DNA from 3 places in the Streptomyces sp. NPDC001027 genome. Region 2 is predicted to be linked to each of the others. Evidence: predicted binding sites of a transcription regulator. Region 2 holds the regulator's gene; each other region holds the start of a gene.
What was found. Region 2 encodes HrcA, which represses chaperone genes, less so after heat shock. Its sites were predicted from a motif close to TTNGCACTCNGNNNNNCNGAGTGCNAA; they were not measured.
Positions count from the first base shown of each region.

Region 1: a site for HrcA is predicted at 1,738-1,764, ahead of groES (co-chaperone GroES). Genes of this name have one in related genera too.
Region 3: a site for HrcA is predicted at 3,005-3,031, ahead of groL (chaperonin GroEL). Genes of this name have one in related genera too.

Region 1 covers NZ_JBEPBI010000001.1:179,794-184,992, reverse strand. The annotation lists gene groL (chaperonin GroEL) at 1-1,173, opposite strand, end outside; gene groES (co-chaperone GroES) at 1,285-1,593, opposite strand; gene ABT300_RS00930 (polysaccharide deacetylase family protein) at 2,029-2,859, opposite strand; gene ABT300_RS00925 (polysaccharide deacetylase family protein) at 2,856-3,902, opposite strand; gene ABT300_RS00920 (THUMP-like domain-containing protein) at 4,017-5,189, shown strand.
Region 2 covers NZ_JBEPBI010000030.1:29,409-34,607, forward strand. The annotation lists gene ABT300_RS11880 (nitronate monooxygenase) at 1-239, opposite strand, end outside; gene dnaJ (molecular chaperone DnaJ) at 330-1,466, opposite strand; gene hrcA (heat-inducible transcriptional repressor HrcA) at 1,467-2,483, opposite strand; gene ABT300_RS11895 (MBL fold metallo-hydrolase) at 2,645-3,373, shown strand; gene ABT300_RS11900 (DUF3097 domain-containing protein) at 3,407-4,216, shown strand; gene hemW (radical SAM family heme chaperone HemW) at 4,433-5,199, opposite strand, start outside.
Region 3 covers NZ_JBEPBI010000031.1:36,516-41,714, forward strand. The annotation lists gene ABT300_RS12170 (glucosyl-3-phosphoglycerate synthase) at 1-148, opposite strand, end outside; SAM riboswitch class I at 314-469, shown strand; gene thrC (threonine synthase) at 488-1,786, shown strand; gene ABT300_RS12180 (MoaD/ThiS family protein) at 1,894-2,169, shown strand; gene ABT300_RS12185 (cold-shock protein) at 2,621-2,827, shown strand; gene groL (chaperonin GroEL) at 3,195-4,817, shown strand; gene ABT300_RS12195 (Uma2 family endonuclease) at 4,896-5,199, opposite strand, start outside.

The DNA of each region.
Region 1 (5,199 bases), on a different contig from region 2:
CTCCTTCAGCTCCACCTCGGTGGCGGCGCCGACCTTGATCACGCACACGCCGCCGGCCAGCTTCGCGAGGCGCTCCTGGAGCTTCTCGCGGTCCCAGTCGGAGTCCGTGTTCTCGATCTCGGCCTTGATCTGGCCGACGCGGCCCACGACGTCCTCGGAGTTGCCGGCGCCGTCGACGATGGTGGTGTCGTCCTTGGTGACGGTGACGCGGCGGGCGGAGCCCAGCACGTCCAGGCCGACCTGGTCGAGCTTGAGGCCGACCTCCTCGGAGATGACGGTGGCGCCGGTGAGGACGGCCATGTCCTGCAGCATCGCCTTGCGACGGTCGCCGAAGCCCGGGGCCTTGACGGCGACCGCGTTGAAGGTGCCGCGGATCTTGTTGACGACGAGGGTGGAGAGCGCCTCGCCCTCGAGGTCCTCGGCGATGATCAGCAGCGGCTTGGAGGAGTTGGTCTGGATGACCTTCTCGAGCAGCGGCAGCAGGTCGGCGATCGAGGAGATCTTGCCCTGGTTGATGAGGATGTAGGGGTCCTCGAGGACGGCCTCCATGCGCTCCTGGTCCGTCACGAAGTACGGCGACAGGTAGCCCTTGTCGAAGGCCATGCCCTCGGTGAAGTCCAGCTCCAGACCGAAGGTGTTGGACTCCTCGACGGTGATGACGCCGTCCTTGCCGACCTTGTCCATGGCCTCGGCGATGAGCTCGCCGACCTGCTGGTCCTGGGCGGACAGCGCGGCGACGGCGGCGATGTCGGACTTCTCGTCGATCGGGCGGGCCGAGGCCAGCAGCTCGTCGGAGACGGCCTTGACGGCGGCGTCGATGCCCTTCTTCAGGGCGGCCGGGGACGCGCCCGCGGCGACGTTCTTCAGGCCCTCGCGCACCAGCGCCTGGGCGAGCACGGTGGCGGTGGTCGTACCGTCGCCCGCGATGTCGTTGGTCTTGGTCGCCACCTCCTTCACCAGCTGCGCGCCGAGGTTCTCGTACGGGTCCTCGATCTCGACCTCACGGGCGATCGTGACACCGTCGTTGGTGATGGTGGGGGCGCCGAACTTCTTGTCGATGACGACGTTGCGGCCCTTGGGGCCGATCGTCACCTTGACCGTGTCGGCAAGCTTGTTGACGCCGCGCTCGAGGGCGCGACGGGCGTCCTCGTCGAACTTCAGGATCTTCGCCATGGGAGCGGTTCAGCCCTCTCGGGAAAAGTGGGAGAAACGAACTGCGCCCCCGGCGCCCGGCTTCACAAACACGCGGGGCCAGGAGCGCAGTTCACTGCAAAACTGGGTGAATTACTTCTCGATGATCGCGAGCACGTCGCGAGCCGAGAGGACGAGGAACTCCTCGCCGTTGTACTTCACCTCGGTGCCGCCGTACTTGCTGTACAGGACGACGTCGCCGACCTTGACGTCGAGCGGCAGGCGCTCGCCGTTCTCGAAGCGACCCGGGCCCACCGCGAGGACGGCGCCCTCCTGGGGCTTCTCCTTCGCGGTGTCCGGGATGACCAGGCCAGAGGCGGTGGTCTGCTCGGCGTCGAGCGGCTGGACCACAATGCGGTCCTCGAGCGGCTTGATGGCAACCTTGGAGCTGGTGGTCGTCACGATCCGACCTCCCCCTTCGGAGATCTCACGGGGCTAACTGTCTGAGGTGGCGACCAGGTGGATCCGTCGTCGCGGGTGCCGGACCTGCCCGTCGCTGTTGGCACTCTCCAGGGGGGAGTGCCAGACCCGAGACTATGACCGCGATTAGCACTCGGTCAAGCGGAGTGCCAATGCCTGCGGCGCGTCGTCGGGTTTTCGGCCGCCGTGAGCGTCCTGGTCACCCGGTGGCGGGGCGCCGTTTCCGGGGGCTGCCGCCCCCGTGCCCCCGCTTCGGCCCTGGACGGGCCTCGTCCTCGGACGCCGGACGGGCTGAGAATGCCGACCCCGACCGACGACCTGCCTCCGACGTTCCGGCCGGCGCCGAACGGCGACACCGGACCGGCGCAGAAGACGGACCCGGCCGGTGTCCCGGCTCCAATGTCTGAGGGCGAGGCGTCAGAGGTAGTCCTCCAGGCGGGCCACCGTCAGGTGCTCGTGCTGGATCTGGCGCAGGAGTCGCGTCGTGCGGTCGCGCAGGTCCGGGGCCGTCGTCTCGTCCGGGGCGACGGCGATGACGTCACCGGGGCGGAGGCGGTGGGGGCCGTGGGCGTAGGCGAGGGTCGTGGGACCCATCGAGGCGCGCCACAGGACGACGGCCGCGATGCCGCAGTCGGCGGCGGCGCGTCGGGTGGTGGCGTCGTAGGCGCCGTAGGGCGGGCGGAGGAGGCGGGGGCGCAGACCGAAACGGGCGCGCAGCTTGTCCTGCTGGCCGCAGATCTCGGCGCGCTGGCCGGCGTAGGGCAGGCCGCGCAGGGCCGGGTGGTCCAGGGTGTGGTTCTGGACGCTGGCCCCGACCGACTGCAGCCGGGCCAGCCTGCCGTAGCCGGGGCCGATCACGCTGTCGGTGAGGAACATGCTGACCGGCAGGCGCAGTTCGCGGACCATGTCGACGAAGCGCGGGTCGCGTTCGGCGCCGTCGTCGTACGTGAGGAAGACGACCCTGTCGGTCGTCGGGACGTGGTCCACGACCGGCGGGAGAGCCGTCCCGGGGCTGCCGGCCAGCGAGCGGGCCGGGTGGGCCGGGGCGGGGGCCAGCGGGGCCGTCAGACCCCAGCGGCGATAGGCGGGCTGCCCGGCGGCCGGGCCGGCCGGGTGGACCCGGGCCGCGGCCTTCCTGCCCAGCCGTTCGATCGGGTCGACGGACTGGGCGCAGCCGGCAAGGGCCGTCAGGACGAGCAGGACCAGCAGGGCGGCCGCCGCTCCCGCGCACTTCTGCCGTGCCCTCACAGGTAGTCCTCCAGACGGGCCACCGCGTAGCCCTTCGCCGTGACCTTGTCCAGGAAGCGGCGGACGAGGTCGGGCATCGTGCCCTTCCAGTCGCCGCGACCGCGGAAGTGGCTCAGGACGATGTCGCCGGGGTGCAGTTCCCGGTCCCCCTCGCGGTACTCCCAGTGGTCGACGAAGACCTCCTCGTCCCAGAGCGGGGCGTAGCGCACGCCGCAGCTCTTCGCGGCGCGCAGGGTGTCCTGGTCGTAGTTGCCGAAGGGCGGCCGGAAGAGGGCGGGGCGGGCGCCGTAGCGCTCCCGGATCACCTCCTGCATCCCGCAGATCTCGTGCTTCTGACGGGCGTAGGAGAGGGCCGGCAGGTAGGGGTGGTGGAGCGTGTGGTTGTTCAGGGTCGCCCCCCGGTCCTGCATCTCCTTGAAGTACCCGTAGTCGTCCTTGATCAGGTAGTCGCTGAGGAAGGCGGTGTACGGGATCTTCAGCTCGCTCGTCATGCGCAGGAACGCCGGGTCCTTCTCGGCGCCGTCGTCGATGGTGAGGAAGACGACCCGGTCCTCCGTGGGGATCGAGGTGAAGACCGGCGGGAGACCGAGCTCCTCGTGGTCGTCGACCTCGAAGCCCTTGCGGGTGGTGATCTCCGGCTTGTGCGCGGGGGGCGGCGGGGGCGTCAGCGGGACCTTTCGCAGGCCCCAGCGCCTGGCCGCGGCGACGCGCGCCAGGTGGGCGGCACGGAGCCGGGCGGCGTAGCCGTACAGGGCGCGGGCCGGCGCGACCACCGGCGGCGCAGCCTTCTCCGGCTGCTGTCCGGGCGCGGGGCGGGCCGAGCGGTCGGCGCCGGCTCCGGCGCCCCCTCCGGCGCAGCCCGACGCGACGGCGGCCAGGGCAAGGACGGCGACGAGGCTCCTGAACCCGACGGCACTGCGGGTCCCGGCGGCGCCGAGGGGCCGTCCGGCGGCGCTGCGAGTCCCCCGGCGGGGGCGGGGATTCGGGCGGGGGCGGGGATTCGGGCGGGTGCGGCGGCGGGCCGGCTCGTCAAGGCCGTTCATGTCATTTTGTACGACAGGTCCCATGGCGCCGGATCTTCGCAGTCGCCCTTCCCCAACCCGGCCCGACACCGCCGCCACAGGCGCGCTGTCCACCGACTGGCCCACAATGGCCCGGTGAACGACCTCGCCCCCCTGCGCACTCCCGAGGGCCGCGCCCTCCTCGACGCGGTGCGCGGCACCGCCCCCGCCGACGAACTCGCCGTCGCCACCCGGCTCCGCCGCGAGCATCCGGCCGACCTGGTCTCCGCGGCCCTCGGCCAGGCCCGGCTGCGGCAGCGGGCGGCGGTGAAGTTCGGGGCGCGGGACGCGGAGCGGATGTTCTTCACGCCGAACGGCGTGGAGCAGTCGACGCGGGCGAGCGTCGCAGGCTACCGGGCCGACCGGATGAAGGCGCTCGGGGTGACCTCCGTCGCCGACCTGTGCTGCGGGATCGGCGGGGACGCGATCGCCCTCGCCCGCGCCGGGATCCGGGTGCTGGCCGTGGACCGGGACCCGGCGGCCGCCGAGGCGGCGCGTGCGAACGCCGAGGCGCTCGGGCTGAGCGAGCTGATCGAGGTGCGGGAGGCGGACGTCACCGAGGTGGACGCCGGCGGCTACGACGCGGTCTTCGTGGATCCCGCGCGCCGGGGCGGCCGGGGGCGCATCTTCGATCCCGAGGCGTACTCGCCTCCCCTGTCGTGGGCGGTCGCCGCCGCGCTCGCCGCCCCGCGCGCCGCCCTCAAGATCGCGCCCGGGGTGCCGCACGAGGCGATCCCCGCCGAGGCCGAGGCCGAGTGGATCTCGGACGGCGGGGACGTGAAGGAGGCGGTGCTGTGGTTCGGGACCGAGCCGGGGACCGTCCGGGCGACCCTGTTGCCGGGACCGCGCACCCTGGTCGGCGCCGGCCTGCCCGACCCTGACGTCCGGCCGGTCGGGCGGTATCTGTACGAGCCGGACGGCGCGGTCATCCGGGCGCATCTGGTCGCCGACGTGGCCAGGGAGCTCGACGGAGGGCTCGTCGACGAGACGATCGCCTACGTCACCGCGGACGCCCTCCGCCCGACCCCGTACGCCGCCGCCTACGAGATCACCGATCAACTCCCGTTCGGCGTCAAGAAGTTGAAGGCGCTGTTGCGGGAGCGGGAGGTCGGAGTCCTGACCGTGAAGAAGCGGGGGTCGGCGGTGGAGCCGGAGGAGCTGCGGAAGAAGGTGCTTCCCAAGCCGCACGGTTCCGAGGCGGCGACGGTGTTCCTCACACGAGTGGCGGGCGCCCCGACCATGCTGATCGGGAAGCCCGCCACCGCCTGACGCCGGTCGG
Region 2 (5,199 bases):
CTCGCACCGGGGTATTCGGGCTGCGGCATGAAGAGGTTGACGCCGAAAGGACGGCCGGTGAGGCTCCGCAGCTGTTTGATGTCCTCGTACATGCCGTCGGCCGTCTTGTAGCCGGCCGCGAGGAATCCGAGCCCGCCCGCCTCGGACACGGCGGCCGCGAGCTGTGGGACGGAGACACCGCCCGCCATGGGGGCCTGCACGATCGGGTGCGGGAGGAGACCGGTCAGCGCGGAGGACATGGCGGCATGTTGTCACGTCCTCTGGACAAGTCCGAATCGGCCCTCGGAAGGTGCGGCGGGGTGGGAACGACAGCCCGCCGCACCCCGCCGTCACCGTCCGTTGAACGCGTCCTTCAGCCGCGAGAACAGTCCCTGCTGCCCGGGCTGGAACTGCCCCGTGGGCCGCTCCTCGCCCCGCAGCTTCGCCAGCTCCCGCAGCAGTCGCTCCTGCTCCGGGTCGAGCTTCGTCGGGGTCTGCACCTCGACGTGCACGATGAGGTCGCCGCGCCCGCCGCCGCGCAGATGCGTGACGCCCCGGCCGTGCAACGGGATCGACTGCCCGGACTGGGTGCCGGGCCGGATGTCGACCTCCTCGAGGCCGTCCAGCGTCTCCAGGGGCACCTTCGTGCCCAGGGCCGCCGCCGTCATCGGCAGGGTCACCGTGCAGTGCAGGTCGTCGCCGCGCCGCTGGAACTGGGCGTGCGGCAGCTCGTGGATCTCCACGTACAGGTCGCCGGCGGGACCGCCGCCGGGGCCGACCTCGCCCTCGCCCGCGAGCTGGATCCGGGTGCCGTTGTCGACGCCGGCCGGGATCTTCACCGTCAGGGTGCGGCGCGAGCGCACGCGCCCGTCGCCGGCGCACTCCGGGCAGGGGGTCGGCACGACGGTGCCGAAGCCCTGGCACTGCGGACACGGCCGCGACGTCATGACCTGGCCCAGGAAGGACCGCGTCACCTGCGACACCTCGCCGCGACCGCGGCACATGTCACATGTCTGGGCGCTGGTGCCGGGGGCCGCGCCCTCGCCGCTGCACGTCGTGCAGACGATCGCCGTGTCGACCTGGAGGTCCTTCGTGGTGCCGAAGGCCGCCTCCTCGAGGTCGATCTCCAGCCGGATCATCGCGTCCTGGCCGCGGCGGGTGCGCGAGCGGGGCCCGCGCTGCGACGCCGTGCCGAAGAACGCGTCCATGATGTCGGAGAAGTTGCCGAAGCCCCCCGCCCCGAAGCCGCCGGCGCCACCGCCGCCCGCCTGGGACAGCGGGTCGCCGCCGAGGTCGTAGACCTGCTTCTTCTGCGGGTCCGACAACACCTCGTAGGCGGCGTTGATCTCCTTGAACCGCTCCTGGGTCTTCGGATCCGGGTTGACGTCCGGATGCAGCTCGCGCGCGAGCCTGCGGAAGGCCTTCTTGATCTCTTCCTGCGACGCGTCGCGGCGCACGCCGAGGACGGCGTAGTAGTCCGTGGCCACTTACGACTCCGCCAGGATCTGTCCGACGTACCGTGCCACCGCTCGTACCGCTCCCATCGTTCCCGGGTAATCCATGCGGGTCGGTCCGACCACGCCGAGTTTGGCGACTGCCTCGCCGCCCGAACCGTAGCCGACCGACACCACGGAAGTGGAGTTGAGTCCCTCGTAGGCGTTCTCGTGACCGATGCGTACGGTCATGCCCGAATCCCCCGCCTCGCCAAGGAGCTTGAGGAGCACGACCTGCTCCTCGAGGGCCTCCAGGACGGGTCGGATGGTGAGGGGAAAGTCATGCCCGAAGCGGGTGAGATTGGCGGTTCCGCCGATCATCAGCCGCTCCTCGTTCTCCTCGACCAGCGTCTCCAGCAGGGTGGAGAGCACCATCGTGACGGTGCCGCGGTCCTCCGCCTCGAAGGCCTCCGGCAGATCCTCCACCAGCCGCGGCACGTCCGAGAACCGGCGGCCGGCGACGCGGCTGTTGAGCCGCGCGCGCAGATCCGCCAGCGAGGACTCCCCGAAGGGCGCCGGGCAGTCCACCAGCCGCTGCTCGACCCGCCCGGTGTCCGTGATCAGCACCAGCATCAGGCGTGCGGGCGCGAGCGAGAGGAGCTCCACGTGCCGCACGGTCGAACGGGTCAGGGACGGGTACTGCACGACGGCGACCTGCCGGGTGAGCTGCGCGAGCAGCCGTACCGTCCGCGCCACGACGTCGTCGAGGTCGACCGCGCCGTCCAGGAAGTTCTGGATGGCGCGCCGCTCGGGGCCGGTCATCGGCTTGACGCCGGCCAGCTTGTCGACGAACAGCCGGTAGCCCTTGTCGGTGGGGATCCGCCCGGCACTGGTGTGCGGCTGGGCGATGTACCCCTCGTCCTCCAGGGCGGCCATGTCGTTGCGGACCGTCGCCGGGGAGACGCCGAGGTTGTGCCGCTCGGTGAGCGCCTTGGACCCCACGGGCTCCTCGGTGCCGACGTAGTCCTGGACGATGGCGCGCAGCACCTGGAGCCTGCGTTCGCTCAGCATCGCGCGCACACCTCCAGAATCTCGTCCCCCAGTCCCCTGGGCCTTCGCGTTTGGCACTCTTCACATTCGAGTGCCAGCGTTCCCCGGCCAGTGTACGGCTGTGGGGTACACCCGGGGCAAGGTCGGCCCCGGCACGGGCGCCCTGCAGTTAGCGTCGCGGTATGACGATGACTTGGGAAGAGCTGGGATGGGAGCGGGTCGCGACGGGGGTGGGCCGGTGCCGGCTGCCGGGCTGGGACTGCACGGTGGGTCTGGTCGTCGGCACGGGCACGGCGCTGGTGATCGACGCCGGGTCGACGCTGGCGGAGGGGGCGCTGCTGCGGGCGCAGGCCGAGCAGCTCGCCGGCTGCCGTGTGACTCATCTCGCGTTGACCCACCCCCATTTCGACCATGTGCTGGGCGCCGCGGCGTTCGCCGGGGCCGAGGTGTTCGGGGCGGTGGGCATCGACTCCGTGCCGGCCGACGAACTGCGGTCGGACGCGGTCCGGCAGGGCGTCGACGAGGCGGCGGCGACGGAGGCGGCGGACACGCTCGTGCGGCCCCGCCACTTCGTCTCCGGGGAGTGGACGCTCGACCTGGGCGCCGGCCGGCAGGTCCTGCTGGCGAACGTGGGCCCCGCCCACTCCGCCCACGACCTGGCCGTCCTCGTCCCGGGTGCGGCGGCCGGCGAGCCCGAGACGGTCTTCTGCGGCGACCTGGTCGAGGAGTCCGGCGATCCGCAGGCAGGCCCGGACGCCGTGCCGTCGCGCTGGCCGGCCGCCCTGGACCGGCTCCTCGACCTCGGCGGCGAGGACGCGCGGTACGTGCCCGGTCACGGGGCCGTGGTGGACGCGGCGTTCGTGCGGGCGCAGCGGGACGCGCTCGCGAAGCGGTTCGGCGTGTCGCCGTAAGCCCGCCTCGGGGATTCTCCTATCGTCATCCGAATGCGCCAGTACTCCGCCGACCTGACCCCTCCCTGGAAGAAGCCGACGCCGGTTCCCGAGGTCGCGGCGGAGCCCGGCCTGGTGGTGGAGGAGCCCGGCACGGGTTTCTGCGGTGCGGTGATCCGCTGCGAGGCGGGCACGGTGACCCTGGAGGACCGCTTCGGCAAGCACCGGGTGTTCCCGCTGGAGCCGCGCGGCTTCTTGCTCGAGGGCAGGGCGGTGACTCTGGTGAGGCCCGCCGCCGGCCCCGCGCGGCCGGTCCGCACCGCCTCGGGTTCGGTCGCCGTGCCGGGCGCCCGCGCGCGCGTCGCCCGCGCCGGCCGCATCTACGTCGAGGGCCGGCACGACGCCGAGCTGGTCGAGAAGGTGTGGGGCGACGACCTGCGCGTCGAGGGCGTGGTCGTGGAGTACCTGGAGGGGGTGGACGACCTGCCGTCGATCGTCGCCGAGTTCGGCCCCGGCCCGGACGCGCGGCTGGGCGTCCTGGTGGACCACCTGGTGCCCGGCACGAAGGAGTGGCGCATCGCGCAGTCGGTGACCAGCGAGCACGCGCTGGTCGTCGGCCACCCGTACATCGACGTCTGGGAGGCCGTGAAACCGGCGTCCCTCGGGATCGCGGCATGGCCGCGGGTCCCGCACGGCCAGGACTGGAAGACGGGCGTGTGCCGGGCGCTGGGCTGGCCGCCGGAGAACACCGGGGCCGTGTGGCAGGCGATCCTCAAGCGGGTCGGCTCCTACAAGGATCTGGAGCCGGAGCTGCTGGGCCGGGTGGAGGAGCTGATCGACTTCGTCACGGACGGCGGGGCCTGAGGCGCGGCCCGACGTCCGCCCGCACGACAGGGCGCGAGGCGGGGCCCGACGTCCGCCCGCACGACGCCTCCGTCCGGGGAAGGCGACGCCCGGGATCGGAGCGCACGCCCGGGATCGAAGCGCCCTTGTCTGCGCCGGTCCGCGCCCGGATTCACGGCCCGATCCGCGCGGGTCCACGGCCCGGTCCGCGCCCGGGTTCACCCCCCCCGGGGGGGGTCAGTCGACGAGGTCCCGCACCACCGCGTCCGCCAGCAGCCGGCCGCGCAGCGTGAGCACCGCGCGCCCCTCGTCGTACGGTCCGTTCTCCAGCAGTCCTTCGCCCAGCGCCCGGCGGGAGGCGGTGAGTCCCGCCGGCCGCAGCAGGTCCAGCGGCGCGCCCTCGCGCAGCCGCAGCTCCAGCAGGATCCGCTCGACCCTGCGGTCCTCGTCGGACAGCAGCTCCCGGCCCGCGCCCGGGGAGCGGCCCGCCGCCAGCGCCGCCGCGTACGCCCCCGGATGCTTGACGTTCCACCAGCGCACCCCGCCGACGTGCGAGTGGGCGCCCGGCCCGGCGCCCCACCAGTCGGCGCCGCGCCAGTACAGCTCGTTGTGCAGGCAGCGTGCCGCCGGCGAGGCGGCCCAGTTGGAGACCTCGTACCAGTCGTAGCCTGCCGCCGACATCACCTCGTCCGCGATCAGATAGCGGTCGGCGTGCACGTCGTCGTCGGTCATCGGGACCTCGCCGCGGCGGATCCGGCGGGCCAGCTGCGTGCCCTCCTCGACGATCAGGGCGTACGCGCTGACGTGGTCCGGTCCGGCGCCCAGGGCCGCCTCCAGCGAGGCCCGCCAGTCGTCGTCCGACTCGCCCGGGGTGCCGTAGATCAGGTCCAGGTTGACGTGGTCGAAGCCCGCCTCGCGCGCCTCCGCCACGCACCGCTCGGGCCGGCCGGGGGTGTGCGTGCGGTCGAGGACCTTCAGCACGTGCTGCCGCGCGCTCTGCATAC
Region 3 (5,199 bases), on a different contig from region 2:
CGCCGACCGTCTCCTCCTCGTTGAGCGCGGGCAGCACGACGCTCACCGACTGGCCGGTGCGCTGTTTGGCGGCGAGAATCCGGTGCAGCGGGCGGTCCGTCAGGGACCAGGAACGGGTGCTCAGCCAGCGCTCGACTTCTTCCAGCACGTCGGCGGCTCCTCTGCGTTCTCTCGGCGAGTACGGTCCTGCGTGATCCATCTCGCGGTTCGGACGACTATCTCAACTGTCCTGGCCTTCGGTTACAGTCTTGAACAACGCGGGTGACCATCGCATGTCAGGGTCATCGGCGCACACAGATCAACAACCGCATACCGCTCATCCAGAGGGGCAGAGGGACACGGCCCGATGAAGCCCCGGCAACCCTCCAGTCGGTTCTCGTGGATCACTGTTGATCGTTCAGCGAGGCTCCCGGCTCGGGAAGGTGCCAAATCCGTCTCACGGCGAAGTGCGTCGTGAGGAAGATGAGGAGAAAGGGCCTCGCCTCACATGGCTGCGCAGACTGTTGCAAGCACCACGGACTCTACGACCTCCGCTGTCGACCTCGGTCCGGCCACCGCGTTGAGCTGCCGCGAGTGCGGCCACCGCGTCCCCCTCGGTCCGGTCTTCGCGTGCGAGGAGTGTTTCGGCCCGCTCGAGATCGCGTACGACTTCGCCTCCTACGACACGGAGGAGCTGCGCAAGCGCATCGAGGCGGGACCCGCGAACATCTGGCGCTACGCGCCGCTGCTGCCCGTCCCGGCGGACGTGGCCGACAAGCCGAACATCAACCCCGGCTGGACCAAGCTCGTGCAGGCCGACAACCTCGCCCGCGAGCTGGGCGTCGACGCCGGCAAGCTCTTCGTCAAGGACGACTCCGGCAACCCGACCCACTCCTTCAAGGACCGGGTCGTCGCCCAGGCCATCGAGGCCGCCCGCGCGTTCGGCTTCACCACGCTCTCCTGCTCCTCCACCGGCAACCTGGCCGGCGCGGTGGGCGCCGCCGCGGCCCGCGCCGGCTTCCGCTCCTGCGTGTTCATCCCGCACGACCTGGAGCAGGGCAAGGTCGTCATGGCCGCGATCTACGGCGGCGAGCTCGTCGGCATCGAGGGCAACTACGACGACGTCAACCGCTTCTGCTCCGAGCTCATCGGCGACCCGGCGGGCGAGGGCTGGGGCTTCGTCAACGTCAACCTGCGGCCGTACTACGCCGAGGGCTCCAAGACGCTGGCGTACGAGATCTGCGAGCAGCTCGGCTGGCGGCTGCCCGACCAGCTCGTGGTGCCGATCGCCTCCGGCTCGCAGCTCACGAAGATCGACAAGGGTCTGCAGGAGCTGATCAAGCTCGGGCTGGTCGAGGACAGGCCGTACAAGATCTTCGGCGCGCAGGCCGAGGGCTGCTCCCCGGTGTCCGTGGCCTACAAGGCCGGGCACGACGTGGTCCGCCCGCAGAAGCCGAACACCATCGCCAAGTCGCTGGCCATCGGCAACCCGGCGGACGGTCCGTACGTCCTCGACATCGCGCGGCGGACGGGCGGCGCGGTGGAGGACGTGAACGACGAGCAGGTCGTCGACGCGATCAAGCTGCTGGCGCGCACGGAGGGCATCTTCGCGGAGACGGCCGGCGGCGTGACCGTGGGCGTGGCGAAGAAGCTGATCGAGAACGGTCTGCTGGACCCGACGAAGACGACCGTCGTCCTGAACACCGGCGACGGCCTGAAGACCCTGGACGCGGTGGCCGGCACCGGACTCACCGCGACGATCCGCCCGAACCTGGACTCTTTCCGAGAGGCTGGCCTCGCATCATGAGCGGGGCGCTCCGCTAGGAGACCGTACGCGCGCTGCGGGCCGGGTGGGGCTGGTCGCGCAGTTCCCCGCGCCCCTGAGGCCGACTACCTGACCGGAGATCACACACCATGAGCGTCACTGTTCGCATCCCGACCATCCTGCGCACCTACACCGGCGGCCTGGCCGAGGTCTCGGCCGAGGGCGCGACCCTCGGCGAGGTCATCTCCGACCTGGAGAAGAACCACACCGGCATCGCGGCGCGCGTCCTGGACGACCAGGGCAAGCTGCGGCGGTTCGTCAACGTGTACGTGAACGACGACGACGTCCGCTTCGAGCAGGGTCTGGAGACGGCGACTCCGGCCGGCGCCGGCGTCTCGATCATTCCGGCCGTCGCCGGTGGCTGACCGCTGTTCAGTACCGGCGGGTAGTAACCGTCGGTAACAGCGATTACCGAGAGTTCATCCAATTGCCCTCTCCGCGATAGAAGCGGAGGGGGCAATTCAGTGTGGTTGAGCGCGGTACAGTTGGGGAACCCGGTCCTGATCACCGGTTCCGGGGCCTTTTGTTTACGCCCGAGCCCGACAAGAAGCAGCCAAAGTGTGCGCTGCTTATGTGGCTTATGTGGCTTTTGCAGGGCCCGACTTGCCCTGAATTCTGGCGAATTTGCGCCACATTCCGGATCTCACGCGTCCAGAATTCTCGTCCGACTGACCTGTTGCAGAGGGCAGTTGGGCAGATACATTCAGCCGCGGTCGACGCGTTCCGGCGCACGCCCCCAACCAACTGGGGGGTGAGGTCTGACCCGGATCCACGAAGTGTGGATCTGTGCAAGGGCCAGTAATAGGGGAGTTAGGCATGGCTCAGGGCACCGTCAAGTGGTTCAACGCGGAGAAGGGGTACGGCTTCATCGCGGTCGACGGTGGTGCGGATGTTTTCGTCCACTACAGCGCGATTCAGATGGACGGCTACCGCACCCTGGAAGAGGGTCAGCGGGTCGATTTCGAGATCTCGCAGGGCCAGAAGGGGCCGCAGGCGGACATGGTCCGTCTCGCGACCGGCTGAAGCACGCGCCGACTGACAGCGTCGTTCTTCTGTTTCATCTTCGAAGGGCTCGCGCCTCCTGGGGCGCGAGCCCTTCGGCATGCTCCGGGACGGGGACAGGGGTGGGCGCCGGTGCCCCGCCGACGCGCGCGCACCGACCCGGACGCCCCCTGTTCACCTGCGGATCGTCCCGAGGCGCTTGCACTCGGCATGGGCGAGTGCTAATCATTGGCGTTAGCACTCTGAAGGTGAGAGTGACAACGAAGGACCGGGTCGGTGAGGCCCGCAGGCCAGGTGGGGCAAGGAACCACACGGCCGGCGAGCCGTCCGTCGCGGGCGCGGGCGCGGTCCGAAGGAATCACCCCCAGTCCTGGAGGGACCACTTCACATGGCCAAGATCATCGCGTTCGACGAGGAGGCGCGGCGCGGCCTCGAGCGCGGCATGAACCAGCTCGCGGACGCCGTCAAGGTGACGCTCGGCCCCAAGGGCCGCAACGTCGTCCTCGAGAAGAAGTGGGGCGCCCCCACGATCACCAACGATGGTGTCTCCATCGCCAAGGAGATCGAGCTCGAGGACCCGTACGAGAAGATCGGCGCCGAGCTGGTCAAGGAAGTCGCGAAGAAGACGGACGACGTCGCCGGCGACGGCACGACCACCGCGACCGTCCTCGCCCAGGCCCTCGTCAAGGAAGGCCTGCGCAACGTAGCCGCCGGCGCCAACCCGATGGCTCTCAAGCGCGGCATCGAGAAGGCCGTCGAGGCCGTCTCCGGCGCCCTGCTCGAGCAGGCGAAGGATGTCGAGACCAAGGAGCAGATCGCCTCCACGGCCTCCATCTCCGCCGCCGACACCCAGATCGGCGAGCTCATCGCCGAGGCGATGGACAAGGTCGGCAAGGAAGGCGTCATCACGGTCGAGGAGTCGCAGACCTTCGGTCTGGAGCTCGAGCTCACCGAGGGCATGCGCTTCGACAAGGGCTACATCTCGGCGTACTTCGCCACCGACATGGAGCGTATGGAGGCCGTCCTCGACGACCCGTACATCCTGATCGCGAACTCCAAGATCGCGAGCGTCAAGGACCTGCTCCCGCTCCTCGAGAAGGTCATGCAGGGCGGCAAGCCGCTGCTGATCATCGCCGAGGACGTCGAGGGCGAGGCCCTGTCGACCCTGGTCGTCAACAAGATCCGCGGCACCTTCAAGTCCGTCGCGGTCAAGGCTCCGGGCTTCGGCGACCGCCGCAAGGCGATGCTGAACGACATCGCCATCCTCACCGGCGGCGAGGTCATCTCCGAGGAGGTCGGTCTCAAGCTCGAGAACACGACCGTCGACCTGCTCGGCAAGGCTCGCAAGGTCGTCATCACCAAGGACGAGACGACCATCGTCGACGGCGCCGGCGACTCGGACCAGGTCGCGGGCCGCGTCAACCAGATCCGCGCCGAGATCGAGAACAGCGACTCGGACTACGACCGCGAGAAGCTGCAGGAGCGCCTGGCGAAGCTCGCCGGCGGTGTCGCGGTCATCAAGGCCGGCGCCGCCACCGAGGTGGAGCTCAAGGAGCGCAAGCACCGCATCGAGGACGCCGTCCGCAACGCGAAGGCCGCCGTCGAGGAGGGCATCGTCGCCGGTGGCGGCGTGGCGCTCATCCAGGCGTCCGCCGTCTTCGAGAAGCTGGAGCTCGAGGGTGACGAGGCGACCGGCGCCAACGCCGTGCGCATCGCGCTCGAGGCCCCGCTCAAGCAGATCGCCGTCAACGGTGGTCTCGAGGGTGGCGTCGTCGTGGAGAAGGTCCGCAACCTCCAGGTCGGCCACGGCCTGAACGCCGCGACCGGTGAGTACGTCGACATGATCGCCGAAGGCATCATCGACCCGGCGAAGGTCACGCGTTCCGCCCTGCAGAACGCCGCCTCCATCGCCGCGCTGTTCCTCACCACCGAGGCCGTCATCGCCGACAAGCCGGAGAAGGCCGCCGCGCCCGCCGGCGGCGGCATGCCGGGCGGTGACATGGACTTCTGATCGACCTGACGGTTGATCGCCTGTCCTTCGACCGAGGGCGGCACTTCCCGGAAACGGGGGGTGCCGCCCTCGGGCTTTTCAGTCGGCGAACTGCTTGAGCTGCTCGGTGTCGAGGGTGATGCCTACGGGTGCCGGAAGCGGGACGGTGGCACCCCAGGGGTAGGACACGGACTGCTGGTAGCGGCCGTCCTTGGGCTCACTGAACACGACGGCCGTGTCGTTGTCGCGGTCGATCAGGAGATAGACGGGGATGGCGGCCCCGGCGTAACCGATGGGCTTGTCGACGCGGTCGCGCTGGTCGGTGTCGCGGTCGTGGGAGGTGATTTCCACAGCCATGAGGGCACCATCGGGGGCGGACCACTCCCCGTCTTCCACGAAGTGA